Linked DNA regions of Loktanella sp. M215. The protein of the gene in region 1 interacts with the protein of each later gene in a pairwise test. Links are inferred from orthologs where the notes say so. Each region holds a gene or a part of one and is shown on either strand. Other genes may lie near its edges.

What was found. The genes of interacting proteins can lie anywhere in the genome.
Region 2: the proteins of ssb (region 1) and GLR48_RS00355 interact in binary tests that used the Escherichia coli proteins (3 or more experiments, as listed by UniProt). The link is inferred for Loktanella sp. M215 from one-to-one orthologs.

The regions. Positions count from the first base shown.
Region 1 is NZ_WMEA01000001.1:2,633,044-2,637,006, reverse strand. What follows is about bases 821-3,522. They hold ssb (single-stranded DNA-binding protein), read left to right. Parts: upstream 821-1,752; coding sequence 1,753-2,292; downstream 2,293-3,522. Other genes in these bases: GLR48_RS12925 (shikimate kinase), read right to left, coding at 3,432-3,522; aroB (3-dehydroquinate synthase), read right to left, coding at 2,332-3,435; GLR48_RS12940 (lytic transglycosylase domain-containing protein), read right to left, coding at 1,032-1,619; GLR48_RS12945 (DUF1206 domain-containing protein), read left to right, coding at 821-1,035. Also shown: GLR48_RS12950 (DUF2254 domain-containing protein), read right to left, coding at 1-37; more of GLR48_RS12945, read left to right, coding at 190-820; more of GLR48_RS12925, read right to left, coding at 3,523-3,963. UniProt on the Escherichia coli protein: Plays an important role in DNA replication, recombination and repair. Binds to ssDNA and to an array of partner proteins to recruit them to their sites of action during DNA metabolism. Acts as a sliding platform that migrates on DNA via reptation.
Region 2 is NZ_WMEA01000001.1:64,071-68,249, reverse strand. What follows is about bases 397-3,314. They hold GLR48_RS00355 (primosomal protein N'), read left to right. Parts: upstream 397-718; coding sequence 719-2,911; downstream 2,912-3,314. Other genes in these bases: GLR48_RS00350 (MFS transporter), read right to left, coding at 3,141-3,314; GLR48_RS00360 (DUF484 family protein), read right to left, coding at 397-487. In the rest of the region: more of GLR48_RS00360, read right to left, coding at 1-396; more of GLR48_RS00350, read right to left, coding at 3,315-4,179.

The DNA.
Region 1 (3,963 bases):
ACAGGCGTTTCAGGCGGTAGCGCAGGGATGACAGCATAGGATCTGGGTCTCTTTCACAGGCGGCCAGCTTGGCGACAGGCACGTCCTGCGGGACATAGCACGACAGGCCCAATTGCCCAGATCGTGCATCCGCCGGGAACTTCCCGATCCGCAGAACATTGGGGTGCATCACAAAAGGCGGATCATCTCATGGCGGACGACAAATTGAACTGGGCGATGCCGGTGATGCGTACGGGATACGCCGGGCGCGCGCTGGTCTATGCCATCGTGTCGGGTATTTCGCTGTTTGCGATCTGGCACGGCGAAGAGGCGAAGGGCACGTCAGAGGCGCTGTCGATGGTCGAACGGTCGCCCTTCGGTCTGACCGCGCTCTGGGTCGTGGCGCTGGGGCTTTTTGCGTACATGGGCTGGCGGCTGGTCGATGCGGCCTTCGATCTGGAGGACCATGGCAGCGATGCCAAGGGCATCTTGGCCCGCCTCGGTCAGGCCGTCACGGGGATGATCCACGGCGCGCTTGGCGGACTGGCGCTGCTGCTAATTTTTGGCTCCACCGACAGCGGCGAAGGGTCCAAGACCGCGTTCTATCTGGCCAAACTCATGTCATGGCCGTTCGGAGAGATCATCCTTGGCATCGTGGCCGTGATCACGATGGGGGCCGGTGTGTATTATCTGCACAAGGCCTGGACCCAAAGTTACCGTCAGAAGCTGCAGGCCAACCATTTCACGCTGCACTGGAACAGGCTGCTGCAGGCGGGTGTCGCCGCACAGGGCGTGTCCGTGCTGATCATCGGCGGTCTGATGGGGCTGGCGGCCTGGCAGCACGACCCGCAGGCGGCGGGCGGTCTGGACAAGGCCTTTGGCTGGCTGGGCCAGCAGATCTACGGTCAGGTGCTGGTGACGGCGATGTGCGTCGGCCTGGCGCTTTTCGCCCTCTTCATGGCGGTGAACGCGGTCTATCGCATCATCCCGCGTCTGAAGGATCCCGACGTCATGTCACTGGCCACCAAGGTCAAGCAGATGGCGGACGGCGCCTAGTTGCCCCAGATCACGCGGACATAATTGCGCGTCTCGGCGTAGGGGGGAATGCCACGGTATTTCTCGACTGCACCCGGGCCAGCATTGTAGGCCGCCAGCGCATGGGGCCAGTTGCCGAACTTGACATATTGCAGCTTCAGATAGCGCGCCCCGCCTTCGAGGTTCTGCACCGGGTCTGTCGGATCGACGCCAAGGCGACGCGCCGTTTCGGGCATCAGCTGAGCCAGCCCCATCGCACCCTTGTGGGACCGGGCACGCGCGTTCCAGCCCGATTCCTGCTGCACAAGGCGCAGGAACAGATCCTCTGGCACGCCATGCTTGCGGGCGGCAGTGCGCGCGAGGGCAAGGTACGGGCCGTTGTAGCGTCCGATGAAGGCTGGCGTCGCGGGGGCCGCGACGGGCACGATGGCGCGTTTCGGCTGGAGGCGGACGGAGTTGCTGTATTGCGCGGCAGAGCGGTTATCGAGCACCGACAGCTGGCTTTGGAACAGTGACATGCGCGACGACGTCGAGACCGTATCGGCCATGAGTGTCTGACCCGTCAGGCCAAGCACGATCGTCAGTCCAAGACCGATCATCCGCATATCAACATCCCTGTCCCCGTTTTCTTGGGCATACTTTACGCGAAAACGCCTTTCGCGCCACCCCTTGATCGGTTCACCTCTGCGCGCTTATCTGCCACACTGGCGCAAACGCAGAATCGCGAAGGAAAATGATATGGCAGGTTCGGTCAACAAGGTCATTCTGATCGGCAACCTCGGTGCCGATCCGGAGGTCCGCAGCTTTCAGAACGGCGGCAAGGTCTGCAATCTGCGAATCGCCACGTCCGAGACGTGGAAGGACAAGCAATCCGGCGAACGCAAGGAACGCACCCAGTGGCATTCGGTCGCCATCTTCTCGGAGCCGCTGGCGCGGGTGGCAGAGCAGTACCTGAAGAAGGGATCGAAAGTTTACATCGAGGGTCAGCTTGAGACCCGCAAGTGGCAGGATCAGTCCGGGGCGGACCGCTATAGCACCGAAGTCGTGCTGCGGCCCTTCACCTCGACCCTGACGATGCTGGACGGCCGCGGTGAAGGCGGCGGCGGTGGTGGCGGCATGGGCGGCGGTGGCGGTTACGACCAAGGCGGTGGTTACGGCGGCGGTGGCGGTGGCGGCTACGACCAGGGCGGCGGCTACGGCGGCGGCAACTCCGGTGGCGGCTCGTCATCGGGTGGCGGCGGTGGCCGCGGCGACATGGACGACGAAATCCCGTTCTGATGGATGCGCCGCCCTTTGGGGCGGCGTTTTCGCATTGCCTCAGGCGGCGTCGCGCAGCACCGACAGGACCGCGTCGCGGGGCACGTCGGACGTGACGAAGGCCTGACCGATGCCCCGCGCCAGCACGAAACGCAGCTTGCCCGCGATCACCTTCTTGTCCTGCCCCATCAGGGTCAGAAGGGCGTCGGCGTCGGGCAGATCGCCGGGAATGTCGCGGATGTCGACCTTCATCCCCATATCGCGCAGGTGGGCGCGCAGGCGGCTGGGGTCTTCCTGACTGCACAGCCCAAGGCGCGCCGACAGTTCGAACGCCAGCGCGCAGCCGATGGCGACACCTTCGCCGTGCAGCAGGCGGTCGCCGAAGCCCGTCGCCTTTTCCAGCGCGTGGCAAAAGGTATGGCCAAGGTTCAGCAGCGCGCGGTCGCCCTGTTCGGTCTCGTCGCGGACCACGATTTCGGCCTTCATCTGCACGGACCGCGTGACGGCGTGGACGCGCGCGGCCATGTCGCCCGCGGCCATGGAAGGTGCGTGACCTTCCAGCCAGTCGAAGAACGCGGCATCGCCCAGCAGGCCGTATTTCACGACCTCGCCGTAGCCCGCCAGAAAATCGCGCGCAGGCAATGTGGACAGAAGGTCGGTGTCCGCCAGCACGAGGCTGGGCTGGTGGAAGGCGCCGATCAGGTTCTTGCCGTGGCCCGTATTGATGCCGGTCTTGCCGCCCACAGAGCTGTCGACCTGCGCCAGCAGGGTCGTCGGCAACTGCACGAAGCGCACACCGCGCCGCAGGATGGCGGCGGCAAAGCCGCCCAGATCGCCGATCACGCCGCCTCCGAAGGCGATTACGACATCCCCACGCTCGACCTTTTGATCCAACAGGAAATCGCAGCAAGCTTCGAGCTGCGACCAACTTTTGGTGCCTTCACCCGGCGGCAAGGCCAGGGCGGCGCTCGTCAGGCCGGCCTGCGACAGGGCGTCCTGCAGGGCCGCCAGATGCAGGTCTGCCACCGTCTCGTCGGTCAGGATCGCCACGTGCGGGCGTCCGCCAAGGGCCGCGATGCGCGCACCGGCCCCAGCCAGCAGACCCGGCCCGATCAGCACGTCATATTCGCGCCCCGGCAGGGCGACGGGTACGGTCTGTGTCATGTCAGGTCTTCCAGTATGTCTTCGCGGGTTTTCAGAAGGGCGATCACGTCATCCGTCGTCTCGTCGATGGAAGCGCGGTGCCGCACGTCGAGGTGCAGGGCGGCCTTGGCATAGATCGGCGTGCGATCCTCGAAGATGCGGGCCAGCGTCGCCTGCGGATCGGCGGTGCGCAGCAGGGGCCGGGAATCCTTGTGACGGACCCTGTCCCAGAGCAGGTCGAGCGGCGCATTCAGCCAGACCGCAACGCCGTGCTGCCGGATCGCGTGGCGGTTGCCTTGCGCAAGGTAGGCGCCGCCCCCCGTCGACAGGATGCAGGGGGGGCCGGTCAGCAGACGGGATATCACTTCTGATTCGCGGCGGCGGAAGAACGGCTCGCCGTCACGGGCGAAAATTTCAGCGATAGAGGCATTTGCGGCGGTCTCGATCTCGGCATCGCTGTCCAGAAAGGGCACGGCCAGACGCTGCGACAGGGCACGACCGATCGCGGTCTTGCCCGATCCCATCATCCCCACCAGCACCACCGTACGG
Region 2 (4,179 bases), 2.6 Mb from region 1 along the record:
GGGTGACGGCGCGCACGGGGATGTCGCGGTCGCGGCTGATGTAGCTGTCGCAGAAGCCGGGGCGCCCGACGCTGAGGACTTCGCCCAGCTGGCGGATCGCGGGATCGTCGCCGTCGGACTCACTTTCCAGCACGAGGCGCATCACGTCAACGCGCAGGGTGTCGGCTACCTCGCCGGCGAGGTCGCGCAGGAAAGTCTCGAACCGGGTCGCGTCCATCAGGCGCAGCACGGCGCGGTGGACCTGGTTGGTGCCAGCGAGGTTTTCGTAGGCGGCGGCGATGACGCTGCGGTGGGTGTCTTCCAGCCGATCGAGGCGGGATTCCAGACGCTCCATCGCGATGCCGCGCAGATCGACGATATTGCCGCCCATGGCGCTGTCGTTGGCGCCGACGAGGGCGCGCATGATGTCCTGATCCTCCAGCAGAAGTTCAGGGTCCGCAATGATGCGGTCGCGGACGGAGGTATCCATCAGGGGTGTGCTGCTCATGTGCCTGCTCTTGTTTGTTTTGTGAAAGGCTAGCAGGTCTATTGCCTGATTTCGCCCTGAAAGTGTCGGTGTCGTGCAAGGGGTCGTGTCTGTTGCTGCTGTGGCCCAGTTGTTAACGGCGCTGGCGCGGGCCGGGCTTGGGTTGAAAAACTTCGGCTGTCGCGGCGCCCTACGGGTTGGCGTTCGGATGCGGGGAGTCTACCTGAGGGGTGAAACCCTGAAAAGGCCGATATGGCGCAATCGCATTTCACTGAAGGCGAACTGGTCGGTGTCCTGACGACGCAACCGCTGGGGCGCGTGCTGGATTACAAGGCGCCCGAAGGCGGCTGCTTTACCGGTGCCTTTGTCGAGGTGCCTTTGGGGCCGCGGCGGATCCTTGGCGTGGTCTGGGGGCCGGGGGCGGGCGATTTCGACTATGCCAAGGTCCGGCCGGTCCTGCGTGTGCTGGACGTGGCGCCCATGCGCGACGATATGCGCACGTTCCTGAGCCGCGCGGCTGACTATACCCTGACACCGCTTGACGCGATGCTGCGGCTGGCGACGCGGTCGCCGGGGATGGGTGACGCGCCGGGCACGCGAAAGGTCTATCGTCTGGGCGCGTCGGAACCGGACCGGATGACGGACGCGCGCCGGGCCGTGCTGGAGGTGTTGCGGGACTACGGCGGGCTGTCGTTCACGCTGAAGGAACTGGCCGAGATGGCGGGGGTCGGCACCTCGGTCGTCAAGGGGATGGTCAAGCTGGGGGCGGTATCCGAGGAGGACGCGCCGCGCGACACCGCCTATCCGAAGCTGGACCCGGGTCACGGCGGTAAAGAACTGACACCCGATCAGGCGGCGGGGGCTGCGGTGCTGGCCACGGCGGTGGCGTCCGGTGTTTACGGCACGACGCTGCTGAAGGGTGTGACCGGATCCGGCAAGACTGAGGTCTATCTGGAGGCGGTTGCCGCCTGCCTGCGGGCCGGGCGGCAGGCGCTGGTGCTGCTGCCGGAGATCGCGCTGACGGGCGAATTCCTCGACCGGGTCGAGGCGCGGTTCGGGCAACGCCCCGCCGAGTGGCATTCCGGCGTGACCCAGACGGAACGGCGGCGCTGTTGGCGGATGGTGGGGCAGGGGGATGCGGACCTTGTCGTGGGGGCGCGGTCGGCGCTGTTTCTGCCCTACCGCGATCTGGGGCTGATCGTCGTCGATGAGGAGCACGACACGTCCTACAAGCAGGAGGACGGGGTGTTGTATAACGCCCGCGACATGGCGGTGCTGCGGGCGGCGGGCTGTGGCGCGCAAGTGGTGCTGGCCAGTGCAACGCCGAGCCTTGAGAGCTGGGCCAATGTGGAGGCGGGCAAGTATCGCAGGCTGGAACTGACGTCCCGGTTCGGGGCGGCGGTGATGCCGAAGATGAGCGCTATCGACATGCGGGCCGAGGATTTGCCGGGCGGGCGCTGGGTGTCGCCGACCCTGCGCGCGGCGATGCGCGACCGACTGGAGAAGGGGGAGCAGAGCCTCGTGTTCCTGAACCGGCGCGGGTATGCGCCGGTGACCCTGTGCCGGGCCTGCGGGCACCAGATCGGCTGCGACGACTGCGACGCGCGCATGGTGGAGCACCGGTTCCTGAAGCGGCTGATGTGCCACCAATGCGGTGCCACGAAGCCGATGCCCACGGTCTGTCCCCATTGTCAGGTCGAGGGTAAGTTGAGCGCCGTCGGCCCGGGCGTCGAGCGGATGGGCGAAGAGGTGCAGGCGCTGTTCCCAGAGGCGCGGGTGGCGGTGCTGAGCTCGGACCTTTATGGCTCTGCCCGCGCGATGAAGGCGCATATCGCAGAGATTGCGGCGGGCGGTACGGACATCATCATCGGCACGCAGCTGGTGGCGAAGGGGCACAACTTTCCCAAGCTGACGCTGGTGGGCGTGATCGATGCGGACCTTGGATTGCAGGGATCGGACCTGCGCGCGGCGGAGCGGACGTTTCAGCTGATGCGGCAGGTGGCGGGACGTGCGGGCCGGGCGGAGGCGCCCGGCGAGGCGCTGTTGCAGACCTATCAGCCGGAACATGCGGTGATCCGGTCGATCGTGGCCGGCGACGAGGAGGCGTTCTGGGCCGCCGAGGCCGCCGAGCGCCGCGCGGCAGGCGTGCCGCCTTACGGTCGCATGGCGGGGATCGTGCTGTCGTCCACGAATGTGCAGGAGGTCTTTGATCTGGGCACGGCGATGGCGCGGCAGGACGGACCGTTGCGGCGGATCGGGGCGCAGGTGTTCGGCCCGGCACCCGCACCCATCGCGCGGATCCGGGGGCGGCACCGGGTACGGTTGCTGGTGAAGGCCGAGAAGAGCGCGCCGTTGCAGGCCGCACTGGCGGAATGGGCGGCGCAGTTCAGGCTGCGGGGTGATCTACGGATGGCGATCGATATCGATCCGCAAAGCTTTTACTGACGGGCGAAATACATTTCAAACATCAAATGTTTCGCATGCGATACATATTATGTCATTTTGAACGGTTTTTTAACGGGTGCGGGCTGAGGATGAGGGCAGGACGCAACGGCAGATGAGGTCCTGTGACAGCAGTGAAAATGCAGCAGGACGGTGAGACGACGCTGTTCGGGCTAGCGCCCGAAGGCGCCCCGCCTACCGTCCCCTGCGGCCTCGGTCAGTTTGGGCGGGGTCAGGAGGTGCGGGGTTCCTCGATCTTGGGCAGGAACCAGATGAGCAGGCCCGCGAGCGGCAGGAAGGCGCAGATGCGGTAGACCGACTGCACGCCGTAGCTTTCGGCCAGCACGCCGAGGATCGCGGCGGCGACACCGCCGAGGCCGAAGTTCAGCCCGTAGAAGAGGCCGCCGATCAGGCCGATGCGATCGGGCAGCAAGTCCATCGCGTAGATCAGGATCGCGGCGAAGGCGCTGGCCATGATCAGGTTGATCATCACCGTCAGCACGCCGGTCCAGAAGAGGTCGGCGTAGGGCAGGATGAGGGTGAGCGGCAGCGGGCCGAGGACCGAGAACCAGATGATCCGGCGGCGTCCGATCCGGTCGCCGACGATGCCGCCGATCAGCACACCGACGGCGGCGGCGAGCAGGAAGACGAAGAGCATCATCTGGCTGGCGGGGATCGAGAGGCCGAAGCGGTCGATCAGGTAGAAGGTGTAGAAGGAGCGGAAGCTTTCGCCGTAGGTGTTCTTGGTGAACATCAGGAAGGTGAGCACGACCAGGCTGATCGCGATGGTGCGGGTGCCGTGGCTGGGTGTGGCATGGGTTGCGCCCTGGCTGGCGCGGCGGGCGGCGAAGGCGGCGCTGATGCTGCGCTGCTGGCTGCCGATCCAGGCCAGAAGCAGCATCGCCAGCAGGGCGAAGACGGCGAAGGCCGCAAGGCTGGGCTGGCCCCAGGGCACGATGATCAGGGCCGCGGCGACGGGACCGAGCGCGCCGCCGGCCTGTCCACCGACCTGGAAGATGCCCTGGGCGAGGCCCTGGCGGGAGCCTGCGGCGTAGCGGGCCATGCGCGTCGCCTCGGGGTGGAAGATGGACGACCCGACGCCGATCAGCGCCACGGAGGCGAGGATCATTGCGTAGCTTTGCGCGAAGGCGAGGCAGACGAGGCCCGAGAGGGTGAACATCATGCCCGCGACGGGCGAATAGGGGGCGGGGCGCTTGTCGGTGATCAGGCCGACGACCGGTTGCAGCAGGGCCCCCGCGATCTGGAACGTC